2 regions of the Carnobacterium gallinarum DSM 4847 genome follow, and region 1 is predicted to be linked to the other one. Evidence: predicted binding sites of a transcription regulator. Region 1 holds the regulator's gene; the other holds the start of a gene.
The links. The regulator LexA, encoded in region 1, represses DNA repair genes until DNA is damaged. The targets are predictions, from matches to a motif close to CNAACANNTGTTNG.
Positions count from the first base shown of each region.

Region 2: a site for LexA is predicted at 4,358-4,371, ahead of recA (recombinase RecA). Genes of this name have one in related genera too.

Region 1 is NZ_JQLU01000005.1:2,906,825-2,914,626, reverse strand. It holds gene BR43_RS18240 (ABC transporter ATP-binding protein) at 1-161, opposite strand, end outside; gene BR43_RS20245 (hypothetical protein) at 194-334, shown strand; gene BR43_RS18235 (YneF family protein) at 353-589, opposite strand; gene tkt (transketolase) at 829-2,820, opposite strand; gene BR43_RS18225 (DUF896 family protein) at 3,152-3,391, opposite strand; gene lexA (transcriptional repressor LexA) at 3,574-4,197, shown strand; gene BR43_RS18215 (hypothetical protein) at 4,334-4,627, shown strand; gene BR43_RS18210 (hypothetical protein) at 4,826-5,278, shown strand; gene BR43_RS18205 (DeoR/GlpR family DNA-binding transcription regulator) at 5,415-6,161, opposite strand; gene BR43_RS18200 (adenine phosphoribosyltransferase) at 6,438-6,950, opposite strand; gene recJ (single-stranded-DNA-specific exonuclease RecJ) at 6,973-7,802, opposite strand, start outside.
Region 2 is NZ_JQLU01000005.1:2,766,137-2,773,938, forward strand. It holds gene BR43_RS17535 (Na+/H+ antiporter) at 1-794, shown strand, start outside; gene pgsA (CDP-diacylglycerol--glycerol-3-phosphate 3-phosphatidyltransferase) at 925-1,503, shown strand; gene BR43_RS17545 (metallophosphoesterase) at 1,622-3,004, shown strand; gene BR43_RS17550 (competence/damage-inducible protein A) at 3,056-4,312, shown strand; gene recA (recombinase RecA) at 4,485-5,621, shown strand; gene rny (ribonuclease Y) at 6,072-7,634, shown strand; gene BR43_RS17565 (TIGR00282 family metallophosphoesterase) at 7,791-7,802, shown strand, end outside.

The sequences.
Region 1 (7,802 bases):
GCAAAAGTCATTTTCCCAGTTGCAATTTCATCTACAACTACTCCAATAACTCGTGGTGGAATTAATTGAACCAAAGCTACTAAAATTAGAAAAGTAACTCCGATTATATAAGATTTTTTTTCTTGCTTAAAAAACCAACCTAACTTCTTAAAAATACTCATCTTGTGTCTTCACCTACCTATTCTTTATTTAAATGATTAAAACTATTTTAGATAATGAAAAAACAAATCAGAAAAGTCCGGTTTTCCGTCTAAGTTTATTCCCAATTCTAAGCACAAAAAGACGAGCAGAAAAAAATCTGCCCGTTTATACAAAAAAAGGAACTCTGAAATAAGTAATCTAATTCCAAGTATTATTTTTTCTTGTTTGCCTTTTCTGTTTGCACTTGCATAGAAGCCATCATCTGTTTGATTTTCTTCTCAGATGGTTTTTGACCCATTTGCATCATTAACATACGTAGCATATCCTCATTAACGGGAGGATTCTTTTTAAAATAATCCATCATTGTTTTTCTTGCTAAGAAATAACCGCCGACAGCGCCACCAACTAAAGCAAGAATAATTAATCCAATACTTAACCAAATATTCATTTCAATTCACTCCTTCCTAGACTTCTCAATTATCAATTGTACTAGATTACGACCTAAAAATAAATAGATAAACTCGAGAATCTTGAAAAAAATAACATTATTTGCAAAAATCCCCTGTTAAAAGTAGTATTATGTTTCATTCTTGTCCATTTCAAGTCTGCTATAGTGCGATTATTTAGTCTGATCTAAGTAAAAAAACAAGACCGAAATGAATCTTCAGCCTTGCTTTAAGTTATTTTTTAAAGACCTTTAAAAGTTGAAACAACATTTTCAACCGTGAAACCATATTGCTCAATGACAATATTCCCTGGCGCGCTTGCACCAAATTTATCGATTCCAATCATCGCTCCATCAAGTCCAACAAAACGTTCCCAACCAAAAGTTGCGCCCATTTCAATTGAAACACGTTTACGAACAGCTGTTGGTAAAACACTTTCTTGATACGCCTTGTCTTGTTTCAAGAATAAATCAAAACTTGGCATTGAAACAACAGCTACATCTTGTCCATCCGCTTTCAAGACTTTTTGAGCCTCGATAGCCAATGCTACTTCTGATCCTGTTGCAATCAAGATTCCTGCTGGAGTTGCGCCATCTTGTGGTGAGATTACATAACCACCTTTAGCTACATTTTTACGTGCATTTTCTTTAGTGCCTTCGATAACAGGTAAGTTTTGACGAGTCAAGACAAGTACTGTTGGATGGTCTGTTGAAGTGATTGCTTGTTCCCAAGCTGCTACAACTTCATTTCCATCTGCTGGACGAATTACTGAAAGATTTGGCATACCACGTAAACTTGATAATTGTTCAATTGGTTCATGTGTTGGGCCATCTTCCCCAACTGCAATTGAATCATGTGTTAAAACATACGTTACTGGTGTGCTGGTAATTGCTGCTAAACGAATCGCTGCACGGAAATAGTCAGTAAAGACAAAGAATGTTCCGCCATAAATCCGAGAGCCACCATGTAAAGCAATTCCATTCATAGCTGCTGCCATTGCAAATTCACGCACACCGTACCAAATATTACGTCCTTCATATTGACCAGGTTCAAAATCTTTTTCCCCTGTAACCATTGTATTATTTGATGCTGATAAATCAGCTGATCCACCCCAGAAACCTGGAATTTTTTTAGATAGTGCTTGAATTGTTTCACTGCTTGTTACACGAGATGCAGCACTTGCACCAAGTTCATAAACTGGCAGTTCGCTATCCCAATCACTTGGTAATTTGCCAGACATTACTTGTTCAAATTGAGCTGCTAATTCTGGATAAGCACCTTTATAAGCTGCAAAAGTTTCATTCCAAGTTGATTCAGCTTCTGCACCCTTATCAATCATTGTTTCTTTAAAACGTGCAGTTACTTCAGCTGGAACTGTAAAATCAGGATAATCCCAACCATACACTTTTTTAGCAGCTGCAATTCCTTCAATTCCAAGTGGAGCTCCATGAACTTTAGATGTCCCTTGATTTGGTGCCCCAAATCCGATGACAGTTTTCACTTCAATTAAAGTTGGTTTTTTCGTTTCAGCTTTTGCTGCTTCAAGAGCTTTCTCAATCTCAGCTAAATCATTACCGTCTTTAACTAATATATGTTGCCAGTTATATGCTTCAAAACGTTTGCCTACATTCTCAGTAAAGGCTTTTGAAGTTGGTCCATCTAATGAAATATCATTTGAATCGTATAAAACGACTAATTTTCCTAATTCTAGATGTCCTGCCATACTTGCTGCTTCTGCAGACACGCCTTCCATTAAATCGCCATCCCCACATAATGCATAGGTAAAGTGATCGACAATTTTGTGTCCTTCTTTGTTATACGTAGCTGCAATATGCGCTTCAGCCATTGCCATCCCCACAGCATTCGCAATTCCTTGACCAAGCGGGCCAGTTGTTGCTTCAACTCCATCTGTATGATGAACTTCTGGATGTCCCGGAGTTTTACTTCCCCATTGACGGAAATTTTGTAAATCATTGATTGTTACTTGATAGCCTGCTAAATGAAGCATGCTATATAATAGCATTGAGCCATGTCCTGCTGAAAGCACAAAACGATCACGGTCTACCCAAGTTGAATTTTTAGGATTAACTTTTAAGTGTTTTGTCCAAAGAGTATACGCCATTGGAGCAGAACCCATCGGTAAACCAGGATGTCCTGAATTTGCTTTTTGAATCCCCTCAATACTCAGTGTTCTAATCGTGTTTACTGCAAGTTGGTCAGTTGTATCGAACAATTAAATCATCCTCTCGGTTTTTATACCTTTATTCTACTGTTTTATTTGCATTTGTGCAACGCTTTCTAGCAAGTTTCTCATAGATTTTTCTTTTTGTAGCACTCTTCCTTTATCTTTTTAGGTAAATAAAACCTTTATACAACTAGCTTTTGAGTTCTTAAAATCCACTTAATTTTAACATAAAATTTAACAATAAAAACTTTCGTTTTTTTAAATTTAAGTATTTTTCACTATTATTCATATCTAAATTACTTTTTAACTTACCAAATTTAGATTTAATTATAGATATTAAAAAAGTTCACTAAGAGATTTTCTTAGTAAACTCATTTTTTTAGCGACCATGTAGTCCCTTTTCTTTTTGAATGTCTTTTAGCTTATCTGGTGTGACATCTTTTCCATCATCATCTACGACTTTCATTCCCTCAATATGGTTACGCATTCCACCACGAAACGCAGCTAAATACTCTTCTCTTAATTTTTTTTGCTCAGTTTGTTCTGTTAAGGTTAATCCGTCGGCCTTAGCCTTATTTGCCAATTCATTAATACGTGCAATTTTATTTTTTCCTAACATAATCCATTCACTCCATCTCTTTCATTCTACTTACATTACTATACCAAAAATAATCAAAAAAATATATTCCTTTGATTATTTTTTTATTCTAAAAAAGTAATACGAACATCTGTTTGATTTTTATTCAAAACTATGGTATTCTATATTCAAGAAATCATAAGAGAAATGAGGTGCACTAAATTATGCGTAAAACACCAGAATCAAGACAGATTGAGGTACTTCAGTACATACATGAACAGGTGCAATTAAAAGGTTATCCACCAACTGTTCGTGAGATTGGTACTGCAGTTTCCCTCTCTTCAACATCAACTGTTCATGGGCATCTTTCTCGCCTTGAAAAGAACGGTTATATCCAACGTGATCCAAGTAAGCCCAGAGCAATTGAATTAACAGCTGCTGGTCTTTCAAAGTTAGGTGTGCCTTCTGATAAAATACCTTTATTAGGAACTGTAACAGCTGGTGAACCAATTCTAGCTGTAGAAGATGCTAGTGACTACTTTCCAATTCCACCGCATCTTAATTACGATGCAGATTCATTGTTTATGTTAAAAATTCGTGGTGAAAGTATGATTAATGCTGGGATTCTTGATGGTGACGATGTCATTGTACGCAAACAAGCAAATGCTGACAATGGTGATATCGTTATCGCTATGACAAATGAAGATGAAGCAACATGTAAACGATTCTTCAAAGAGCAAACCCATTATCGTCTACAACCAGAAAATGATACATTAGAACCAATTATACTAGAAGAAGTAAGTATTCTTGGAAAAGTAGTTGGACTTTATCGTAGTCATATTTCTTAAACTTAGCAATTTCATAGTATTCATGTCAAGTTTGTTCTTGATTTGAATACTATTTTTATTATTTTAAGTCCTATTAGTTGTTTCTACTTTAATTTGTGCTAAAATCTAATAGGTGGATAAAAAAGGAGGAAAAAAGATGGTTGCATTTTTATTTTATTGGTTTAGTTTATTAGTTCAAGTTGCTTGGATCGTTTTAAGTATTGGTCTTTGCGGAATGTATTTGAAAAATAAGGAAAATGGAAATTTATGGGCTTTCGGCGCATTAAATATTCTTTCTATTCTTTACAGTTTAGTAGTTATTTGGATTTACAATACATGGGATTTTGGAGTTAAAACATCTGGAAGCTTTATGATTATTGTTGGTATTCTAGTAGTATTAACTATTTTAGAGTTTATCTTAGGTCGTGAACCTAAAGCAAAAACTGCTTAATTAACTTTGCTTGCTCTTATAAAAAAAACAGAAATCTACTTAGATTTCTGTTTTTTTGTTCACAATTACACAACTTCTTTTAAAAAATATCATTTTCTTCTATTTTTTATACCAAATTTGTTATATGATTGTTTTTGTTAGAATTTCCCATTCTTATATTAAAAAAATATCAATATACTTGTAAAAAGGAGTTTAATGATGGACTATATTAATGAAGTTAATTACATAGACGAACATAAAGAGCAACTGTTTGATTTATATTACTCTGACTACTATACAAAAACAAATGAATATCTACTTAGAGAAAAAGAAACAAATTTTGCGAATGAACAACGAAAACAAGGAATTTATTATCTTGGTTTAGCGATAGATAATTTCCGAAATGATCAACCTAATGATAATGTTTGTCGTTACCTTGCTGAGGATCGTGCAGCAATGGGAACCCCCTTAAAAGAGCTACATGCCTACTTTTTTGAATTTCATACAGCCATTTTAATCTTTTTAAAAGATGCAATTGATGCCGGTGACTTAAAGCGAACTCATGAAGATTTATTAGAATTCTCTCGTGATCTAACAAGTTATATCGCCTTTTTCTTTTATGCCATCTTTGAAGCTTATCAAAATTATATAAATGAGTTATATTTTAATTAAAAAACACCAACATATAAAACTGCAATTTATATGTTGGTGTTTTTTTATAAATTTTATTAGCATAGTTTTCAAAATTAATTTATTTCCGTTTACAACACGCTATCTCCTATTATTTTCAATCAAACGTAACTACCTATCAATAAAGGATTTTAGTTCTTTCATCAAATAAATCTCGTTGTCTCTTCGTTGGTTCTTCATTTGTAATCCAAATATCAATATCTTGGAGGTTTAACCCTTTATATGGTGCATTTTTAGTAAATGTTGTATTTTCTGCAAGGAGAATTACCTGCTTGCTTTGTTTTTTTATCAATTTTTTAATGTAGGCATCTTCCTGATGTTTAAAATAAACGCCAGCTGAATTAATCGCTCCTGCCCCAATAAATGCACACTCAAATTGAACATCTTGAACCAATTCCGCCTCGTTCAATGAATAAAAAAAGCGATCATCCTGATTAAATGCTCCGCCTAATAAGTGCAATGAAACAACTTCTTTTCCAGAAAGCGCAATGCTATTATCTAGTGAATGTGTATAAACTGTTATCGTTTTTTTTACTAGCTGTGAAAGTTTCAATACCGAAGTTGAAACATCAAAAAAATAGAACTGGTTTGACGTAATAAACTGATTAGCTAATTGCGCTATTTTTTCTTTTTCTGGTGTTAGTTGATACAAACGATCACTGTAGCTGGGAATTGATGTCTGAGAAGCTATTTTCATAATCCCCCCATGAGTTCTTTTAACCGTCCCCTCTTTTGATAAAACTAGTAAATCTCTACGAATCGTATCTCTTGAAACAGCAAAATAAGTAATCAATTCATTCGTTGATAATTCGTTTTTTTGCTGAAGTAATCTTTTTATTTCGCTAATTCTTTTCTCTTGGGTCATAACTACACCTCCTTAGTTCATTTTATAAGTATTTTTAAGTAATTTCAAGTATTTTTGTGTTTTTCCCAAAATTAAAACGATCTATACCTTAGGTCCAACTAAAAAATGAGTGAGGTAAAACTATTATTTTGAAACTAATAAGTGAAATAAAAAACTGCAAGAAATCAACATTTATAAAAATGGATTTCTTGCAGTTTTCTCTATTTTAAAAATCGTATCGCTTATGATACTAAATCAAATAAAAAGTAATTATATCAACTTTTTAAAGAGTTAGTCTTAATATTCCATCAATGTGAAAATATCATAGCCTTTAATTTTATCACGGCCATTTAAATCCATTAATTCAATGAAAAATGCTGTTCCAACAACAACTCCACCTAATTTTTCAATTAGCTCAATAGTTGCTGCAATCGTTCCACCTGTTGCTAATAAATCATCACAAACTAAAACCTTTTGACCAGGTTTAATTGCATCTTGATGAACTTGTAAAATGTCTGTTCCATATTCTAAACCGTAGCTAACTTCTACTGTTTCACGAGGTAACTTGCCCTTTTTACGTGCAGGTGCAAAACCAATACCTAACTCATACGCAACTGGACAACCAACAATAAAGCCACGAGCTTCTGGCCCAACAATCATCTCAACACCTTTATCTTTTGCATATTGAACAATCTGATTTGTTGCATAACGATAAGCATCACCATCAGCCATTAAAGGCGAGATATCGCGGAAAATAATTCCTTTTTCGGGAAAATCTACCACATCAGCAATATATTTCTTTAAATCCATCTTAAAAAATCCTCCATTCAGCCTAAGCTGGTTTATTTAATTGATCTTTAATCCAGGTCTCAAGCTCAGCGAAGTGGCTATAAACCAGTATTTTTTCAGCCTCAATTTTGTGTAAACGATTCTGATAAGTTGTTGATTCAGTCAATTCACACTTTGGTGCATCTTTAACAAAATTCATAACACCGTTATCTATTGTAACAAATCCTATATCAAAAAACACGTGAATCATAAAAATTAAATGATTTTCTTTAATTTTTAAATAGTCAGCCAATACTTTTAAACGATGGCGAATATCAACATCCTTGTGACTAGCTGCAAATTTAAATAGCTCACCAAACTGTCCACGACTAGGCATTCCATTTAAATAGCACTCATCCTGACTATAAAAACATGCATACACACGCTCAGCTTGACTATTACGCAATAATTCGGTAACCCATTCCGTTTCATTAGGACAATCTACAAAAACTAAACTTCCTTTTGTAACGATAGTCTCTTTTACTTCATTTAATGATTGAAGATAGGAAGCTGTGCTTGTATTTGGTATCTTATTTTGATTGTTTTCATAATTTTTTTGATTAAAGAAAACAAATTCAGCATCTGTTTGTTGCCAAATCGATTCCGGCAGATGTGTCCCACGCAAGTCAAAAATCTGTACTCCATCAATTGCGATATCTTCCAACATCAGCTGTGGTTTTTTATTGCCATTCCATTCATTCACGCTTAATTGCCCAACAACTGAAACTTCAGCTTCTTGACTCATTTCATCGGCTACAGGACCAAACTGAAACCCAATAACATCTAGTTGATTTCCTGACTGGACTAGCTTCATTTTTAAATGCGCATTGTTGC
Region 2 (7,802 bases), 140 kb from region 1:
TCCCTAAGGAACAGGTAACGACGGATTTAGTCATTAATGCTAAAAAATTAGATGAAATTACAGGTTATCAAGAAATTCTCTTTCGCACAATTGATCGTTTGGAGCAACAGCGTACAGCCGAGAATAATACGATGCTTAATCAAATTTTACTAGAGTTAGAAGATAAATTAGTTGCAAGTAAAGAAGGGCGTTATCGTGATGAAGATCGTGGAAAAATGCAAGAGATTATGAATTTTGCTCGTGATATTGAGAAGCAGAAAATTGATGAATTAATTGCAGAAAAACAGATTTCACCAATGATTGAACGTTTGTATCAAGTTTATTTGGAAAATTCTCGTCGTTTTGAAGAACGTAATTTCTTTAAAATTATGTTATTTAAAATCAAAATGAATTTGTTGAAAAAACGAGTAAAAAAAATGCGTAATCAAGAATTTGACGCACGATTTAAATCAAAAATAGATGCTCATAGCCAATTAATTGAAGAATTTAAAGAATCTCAACGATTAGTAGCTGGAACCGTTGTGCAAGAAATCCAGAATCAAATGACTTCTGAAAATCGAAAAGAGTCAATTGAAGTCATGGAGCGATACAACCGTCGGACTGAATATGTTCAACTAGATTCAGCAATACAACAACAAAATATGCGCCGTTTAGCTAGTCTGACTTTGCAAATCGAACGAGAAGAAATTCAACGTTTATTAGATAATGCTGAGATTAATTTTGAGATTGCGAATCAATTAGGCGAACAGGTGACCTATGATGAGTTAAGTGAATTAACAATGGGAACTGAATGATTTTTTATTTAACTAAATTAAGGGTTTCGCTATTAAGTAGCGAAACTCTGTGATAAACTAGCAAAGTATGCATGTAAATAACTATCTAACGTAAATAAGAATTTTAGATAGAAGATGGAGGAAAATAGCATTGAATTTACCAAATAAATTAACAGTACTTCGTATTTTTATGATTCCAATATTCATGGTGATCGTTTTAGGTCCATTTGATTGGGGACAAGTCAATTGGTTAGGAAGCTCAATTGAGGTTACACAATTAGTTGGCGCAATTATCTTTGCGTTAGCAAGTATTACCGATTGGTTGGATGGGAAAATTGCACGAGCAAGAAATTTAGTCACTAATTTTGGTAAGTTTGCGGACCCTTTAGCAGATAAAATGTTAGTTGTTACAGCATTTATTGTTCTAGTTGGGCAAGGAATTGTTCCATCGTGGGTCATTGCAATTATTATTTGCCGTGAGTTAGCAGTTACAGGACTTCGTTTGCTTTTAGTTGGCGATGGCGAGGTAATGGCAGCAGCAATGCCTGGTAAGATTAAAACAGCAACTCAAATGGTAGCAATTATTTTGTTGTTTTTAAATAATTTTCCATTTGCTGGAATGAATTTCCCGTTTGCAACTATTATGTTGTATGTGTGTTTATTTTTTACTGTCTATTCTGGTGTTGATTATTTTATTAAAAATAAACATGTTTTCTCTGGATCAATGTAAAAATGAATGATGTCAAAAGGTGAAGGAACGAATAAAAGTTCCCTCACCTTTTTTGTCGCTTTTTGACTGATTATGGTAAAATAAAGAGGTATGAATTGTAAAAGGGAGGTCAATGAAAGTGAAAAGAAAGTGGCAAATAGTCAGTCTTTTTTTTATGCTACTTTTTTTAGCAAGTTGTGGAGCGGGAAATGAAGCAAAAGACAGCAAAGAAGCTTTGAAAAATAGAGAGAGCCCGTCAGCGAAGTCTCTTGAAACTGGCTTTAAACTTTGGGTAATTACAGATGTTCATTATATAGCTCCAAGCTTACATGATGATGGGAAAAAATTTGACTTTATTGTGAGTACTTCAGCAGGTAAAGATTTAAACTACCAAACAGAAACATTAGAGGCTTTAGTCATGCAAGCTAAAAAAGAACAACCAGATGTATTAGTAGTAAGTGGTGATTTAACTCTAAATGGTGAAAAACAAAGTGCAATTGAATTAGCAGATTATTTTAAGGAAATTGAAAAAAATGGCACAGAAGTTTATGTGATTCCTGGGAACCACGATATCAGTGATGGTTGGGCGAAAAAATATCGTGGAGATCAAGCTGAAGCAACGGAACAAATTTTACCGAAAGATTTTAAATCAATTTTTAAGAAAAATGGGTATCAACAAGCGATTAGTAGTGATCCCACTTCATTGAGTTATTTGGTTGCACCTAGAAAAAATCTCTGGATAATGATGATTGATTCAAATAAATACAGTTGGAGTGCTTCAAAAGGAGCTCCTGTAACCAGCGGAAGTATCCGTGAAGATACGTATCAATGGATGTCAGAAAATTTCCAATTAGCAAAAGAACAAGGTGCTAAAATTATTCCAGTAATGCATCATAATTTAATGGATCATAATCAATTGGTAAATCGTGGATTTACAATCGATAAAGCTGAGAATTTACAAGACTTTTTTGCAAAAGAAAAAGTTGATTTTGTCTTATCAGGTCATATTCACGCCCAAGATATTGCTAGCCTTGATGTGAAAGGACATAAGATTTATGATATCGTAACGGGTTCGTTTATGATGGCACCTAATCCAATTGGTGAATTCACTTATCAAGATGGAAGCTTTACCTATCAAAGACAAACAACAGATGTTGATGGCTGGGCAAAAGAAACGGGAGCAACTAATCTAGATCTGTTACAACATTCAGCCTATTTAGCTGAAAATATGCAAAAAGATGGTGAAAGTTTTGCAATCGGTCAGATTTATGAAGAACAGTGGGCTGATAAAAGTCAGTTGGATTCAGTTGCAACTTTTATAGGCAACGCGAATCAACGTTTTTTTGGTGGAGAATCTTACGTTGCTCCTGAAAATGTAAAAGAAACTCAAGAGCAATTAGCTAAAAATCCAGCCTATCAAGTATTGCAGCAGCATCCAGAAAGTAGTTTAACAAGTTATATCGACAGTATCTACATTGATCAAGATACGAATAATGTGCAGATGGAATTTCCTTTTAATTAAAAAAAATTTTTAAAAAAAATGCATAGACTATAAGTGATGGAGGAATTTTTTATGAGAGCTGAGATTATTGCAGTAGGAACAGAATTACTACTAGGACAAATTGTAAACACAAATGCTGCTTTTTTATCACAAGAATTAGCAGGTTTAGGTATTAATGTCTATCATCATGTTGTAGTTGGAGATAATCCAGAGCGATTGGAACGAGTATTACAGGAAGCCGAAAGTCGCAGTGAGTTAATTATACTTTCTGGTGGGCTAGGACCAACAAAAGATGATCTAACAAAACAAACAGTTGCGAATCATTTAAAACGCCAGTTAGTAACGGATACGACTACTTTAGAAAAAGTGATTGCTTTTCATGAACATTCCAATCGTCCCATGGCTGAAAATAATAAATTACAAGCGGTGGTTTTAGAAGGTTCAATCGTTTTGAAAAATTCAACCGGTTTAGCAGCAGGGATGTTTTTACAAAATGAAAAGACAATATATGTTTTGTTACCAGGACCTCCAAATGAATTAAAGCCGATGTTTTTACATGAAGTAAAACCTCTATTATTAGCGAATATGGATAAACCAGAATTGCTTATTTCACGAGTATTACGTTTTTTTGGAATTGGTGAATCAAGATTAGTGACGATTCTAGACGATTTAATTGAAAAGCAAACAAATCCAACCCTTGCTCCCTATGCTGGTGTTCACGAGGTAACATTACGTATAAGCGCAAATGGAGCAACTGAGGAAGCTTGTATCCAGCTTTTGAATACTATGGAGGCGGAAATACAAAAGCGCGTTGGTAGCTATTTTTATGGCTATGGCGATGAAACCAATTTAGTAGAAAGTGTTGTGAATTTGTTAAAAGAACATCATTTAACAATTACAGCAGCTGAAAGCTTAACTGGAGGTGAATTTCAAAGTTCGTTAGCTAGTGTTTCCGGTGTATCTGAGGTATTCAATGGTGGGGTTGTCACATATAGCAACGAAAGTAAATCCAAGTTATTAAACGTATCCGAAAAAACAATCGCTGAAGCAGGTGTAGTCAGTGAAGCTTGTGGAATTGAAATGGCAGAAGGTGTTCGGAAGTTATTTAATACGGATATAGCCTTATCTTTCACAGGTGTTGCTGGACCTAATTCTTTAGAAGGACAGGCAGTGGGAACTGTTTGGATAGGCATCGCACAAAAAGGAAAACCAAGTTTTGCAAAATGTTACCACTTCGCTAGAAATCGTAACAGCAATCGCCAACAAGCAACACTATCTGGATTGGATTTGGTTCGTCGATTGATAAAACAATTGCCTTTAGATGAGTAAGAAGATAAGTTTTTAAGTACGAGTAAAAAAATAAAAAATAAAAAGCGAACGTTTGTTCATTTTTTGCTTGCTTTTTTTTATAATAACGATTATGATAGTTTTTGTGAAAGAAAAAAGTTATAAATTTAATGTAAAATAAATAAAGCATAGATAGATTTGAGGAGGAATTTTAATGGCAGATGATCGCAAACAAGCCTTAGATGCAGCATTGAAAAAAATTGAAAAGAACTTTGGTAAAGGTTCGGTAATGAAACTGGGCGAGAAAATTGATACCCAAATTTCAACAATTCCAAGTGGATCCTTAGCACTAGATGTTGCATTAGGTGTTGGTGGTTATCCAAAAGGTCGGATTATTGAAGTATATGGTCCTGAAAGTTCAGGTAAAACAACCGTGTCATTGCATGCAGTTGCTGAAGTTCAAAAACAAGGCGGAATTGCAGCTTTTATTGATGCAGAGCATGCGCTAGATCCAAAATACGCAGCAGCATTAGGTGTAAACATTGACGAATTGCTTTTATCTCAACCAGATACTGGTGAACAAGGTCTAGAAATAGCTGACGCATTGGTTTCTAGTGGAGCAGTGGACATTGTTGTTATTGATTCGGTTGCGGCATTAGTACCACGTGCAGAGATTGAAGGAGAAATGGGTGCTAGCCACGTGGGTTTGCAAGCACGTTTAATGTCACAAGCATTGCGTAAATTATCTGGTTCAATTAATAAAACGAAAACTATTGCTTTATTCATTAATCAAATTCGCGAAAAAGTGGGTGTAATGTTTGGAAATCCAGAAGTTACTCCTGGTGGTCGTGCTCTTAAATTTTATGCAACCGTTCGTTTAGAAGTTAGAAGAGCGGAACAAATAAAAAATGGTACAGATGTAGTTGGGAACCGTACAAAAATTAAAGTTGTAAAAAATAAAGTTGCACCACCATTTAAAGTAGCTGAAGTGGATATTATGTATGGCGAAGGAATTTCACAAGTAGGTGAGCTTTTAGATATGGGTTCAGATAAAGATATTGTTATTAAAAGTGGAGCTTGGTACTCATATGAAGGTGAGCGGATTGGGCAAGGCCGTGAAAACGCGAAAAAATACTTTATGGAAAATCCTGAACTAAGAGCAGAGATTGAAACTAAAGTTCGTGCTGCATACGGCATTGGGGATAAACTTTCTGTGGAGGAAGAAAAAGCAGAATCAAAAAAAGGAACTAAAAAAACTGAAGAAGCAAAAGAAGATAAAAATAAAGAAAATGAGCCCTCACTAAATGAAAATCCAACAGAAATAACGTTGGATTTACCAGAAATTAAGTGAAAAATGTGAGCCTACAAGAAATCAGACAGTTCAGTGGATGTTAAACTAAAGTTTTAGTTTAAAGAAATCCAACATCTGTCTGATTTCTTTTTTTTAGTGATTAAAATAGTTATAAAAAAATTTTCCAATACTAAAAGCTCAATTTTTAATTAATTAAATGAAAATTGTTTAGTTTAAGAAAAATATATTTTAAAGGCTAATTCGTTAGTAATCCTTGAAAAGTAAAGGTTTTCCTAAAAAATCTTTTTTTTGAAGTTTATAAAAAAGGAAAAAAAAGAAAAAGGTTGATTGAAATATGCTAATTAAGTTGACATGTTGAGCTTCTACAATTAAAATTAAACTTGTATATCACCTTAGTTAAATATACGCAGTTAAATTTAAGGGATTTTTGTAATAATGTACCAAAAAAGAAATAAATGACAATTAAATACGTGATACGGAGGTGGAGAAATGGTTTATTTTATCAGTGTAGCCTTCGCTATTGGTACTTTAGTTGTTGGTCTAATTGTAGGATATTTTGTCCGAAAATCAACCCACGAAAAAGAACTGGCTGGTGCTAGAAACACTGCAACTGGAATTTTGGAGGAAGCAAGAAGAGAAGCAGAAACCTTAAAAAAAGAAGCTTTGTTAGAAGCGAAGGATGAGAATCACAGATATCGAACTGAAATTGAAATGGAGCTTAAAGAAAGAAGAAGCGAGATTCTAAAGCAAGAAAATCGTTTACTTCAACGTGAAGAGAACCTAGATCGTAAAGATGATGGGTTAGAAAAACGTGAACGTACTCTTGAAGCAAAAGAAGAAAAATTAAGTTCAAGACAACAACTAATTGATAATCAAGAGAAAAAAGCAACGGCATTAGTTGAAGAACAACAGCTTGAATTAGAACGGGTTGCCGCTCTTTCTCGAGAAGATGCAAAAGATATCATTGTGAAAGAAACACAAGAAGATCTTTCTCATGAATTAGCTGTGATGGTTAAAGAATCAGAACAACGAGCTAAGGAAGAGGCTGATCGTAAAGCTAAGAATTTAATTTCATTAGCGATTCAACGCTGTGCTGCTGATCAGGTTTCGGAAACAACAGTATCTGTTGTAACTTTACCAAGTGATGAGATGAAAGGTCGTATTATTGGACGTGAAGGCCGTAATATCCGCACACTAGAAACGTTAACTGGAATTGACTTAATTATTGACGATACGCCAGAAGCAGTCATTTTGAGTGGTTTTGATCCAATTCGTCGTGAGATTGCTAGAATGACGCTTGAAAAATTAATTCAAGATGGTCGTATTCATCCAGCTCGAATTGAAGAAATGGTGGAAAAATCAAGAAAAGAAATGGATGAACGCATTCGTGAAATTGGAGAACAAGCAACATTTGATGTTGGTGTTCATTCATTACATCCAGATTTAATCAAGATTTTAGGTCGTCTACGCTTTAGAACAAGTTATGGTCAAAATGTCTTAAATCATTCAATTGAAGTTGCCAAATTAGCTGGTGTTTTAGCAGCTGAATTAGGTGAAGATGTGACTTTAGCCAAACGTGCAGGTTTATTACACGATATTGGTAAAGCATTGGATCATGAAATTGAAGGATCACATGTGGAGATTGGCGAAGAAATTGCACTTAAGTATAAAGAAAATGCAACTGTCGTTAATGCGATTGCGTCTCATCACGGAGATACAGAAGCTACTTCAGTTATCTCAGTATTGGTTGCAGCAGCAGATGCCCTATCTGCAGCAAGACCAGGAGCAAGAAGTGAATCGTTAGAGAATTATATTCGTCGTCTTGAAAAGCTAGAAGGAATTTCTAATAGCTTTAGCGGAGTAGAACGTAGTTTTGCAATCCAAGCTGGACGTGAAGTTCGGATTATGGTTCAGCCTGAAGTAATTGATGATTTGTCAGCTATTACTTTAGCACGAGATATTAGAAAACGTATTGAAGATGAACTGGACTACCCAGGACATATTAAAGTAACTGTTATTCGTGAGACAAGAGCCGTTGACTATGCGAAGTAAATAGTAATTCTAAAAATCCTTATTAAAGCATATCGCTTTAATGAGGATTTTTTGTAGATTTCTTAAAAAAACAGCTGAGCTTTTTGAGATGACTTTCAATTTTATCAAAATATTGTTAAAATAGAGAGAATGGATAAATAGAGAAGAGGCAAAAAAATGAGATTATTA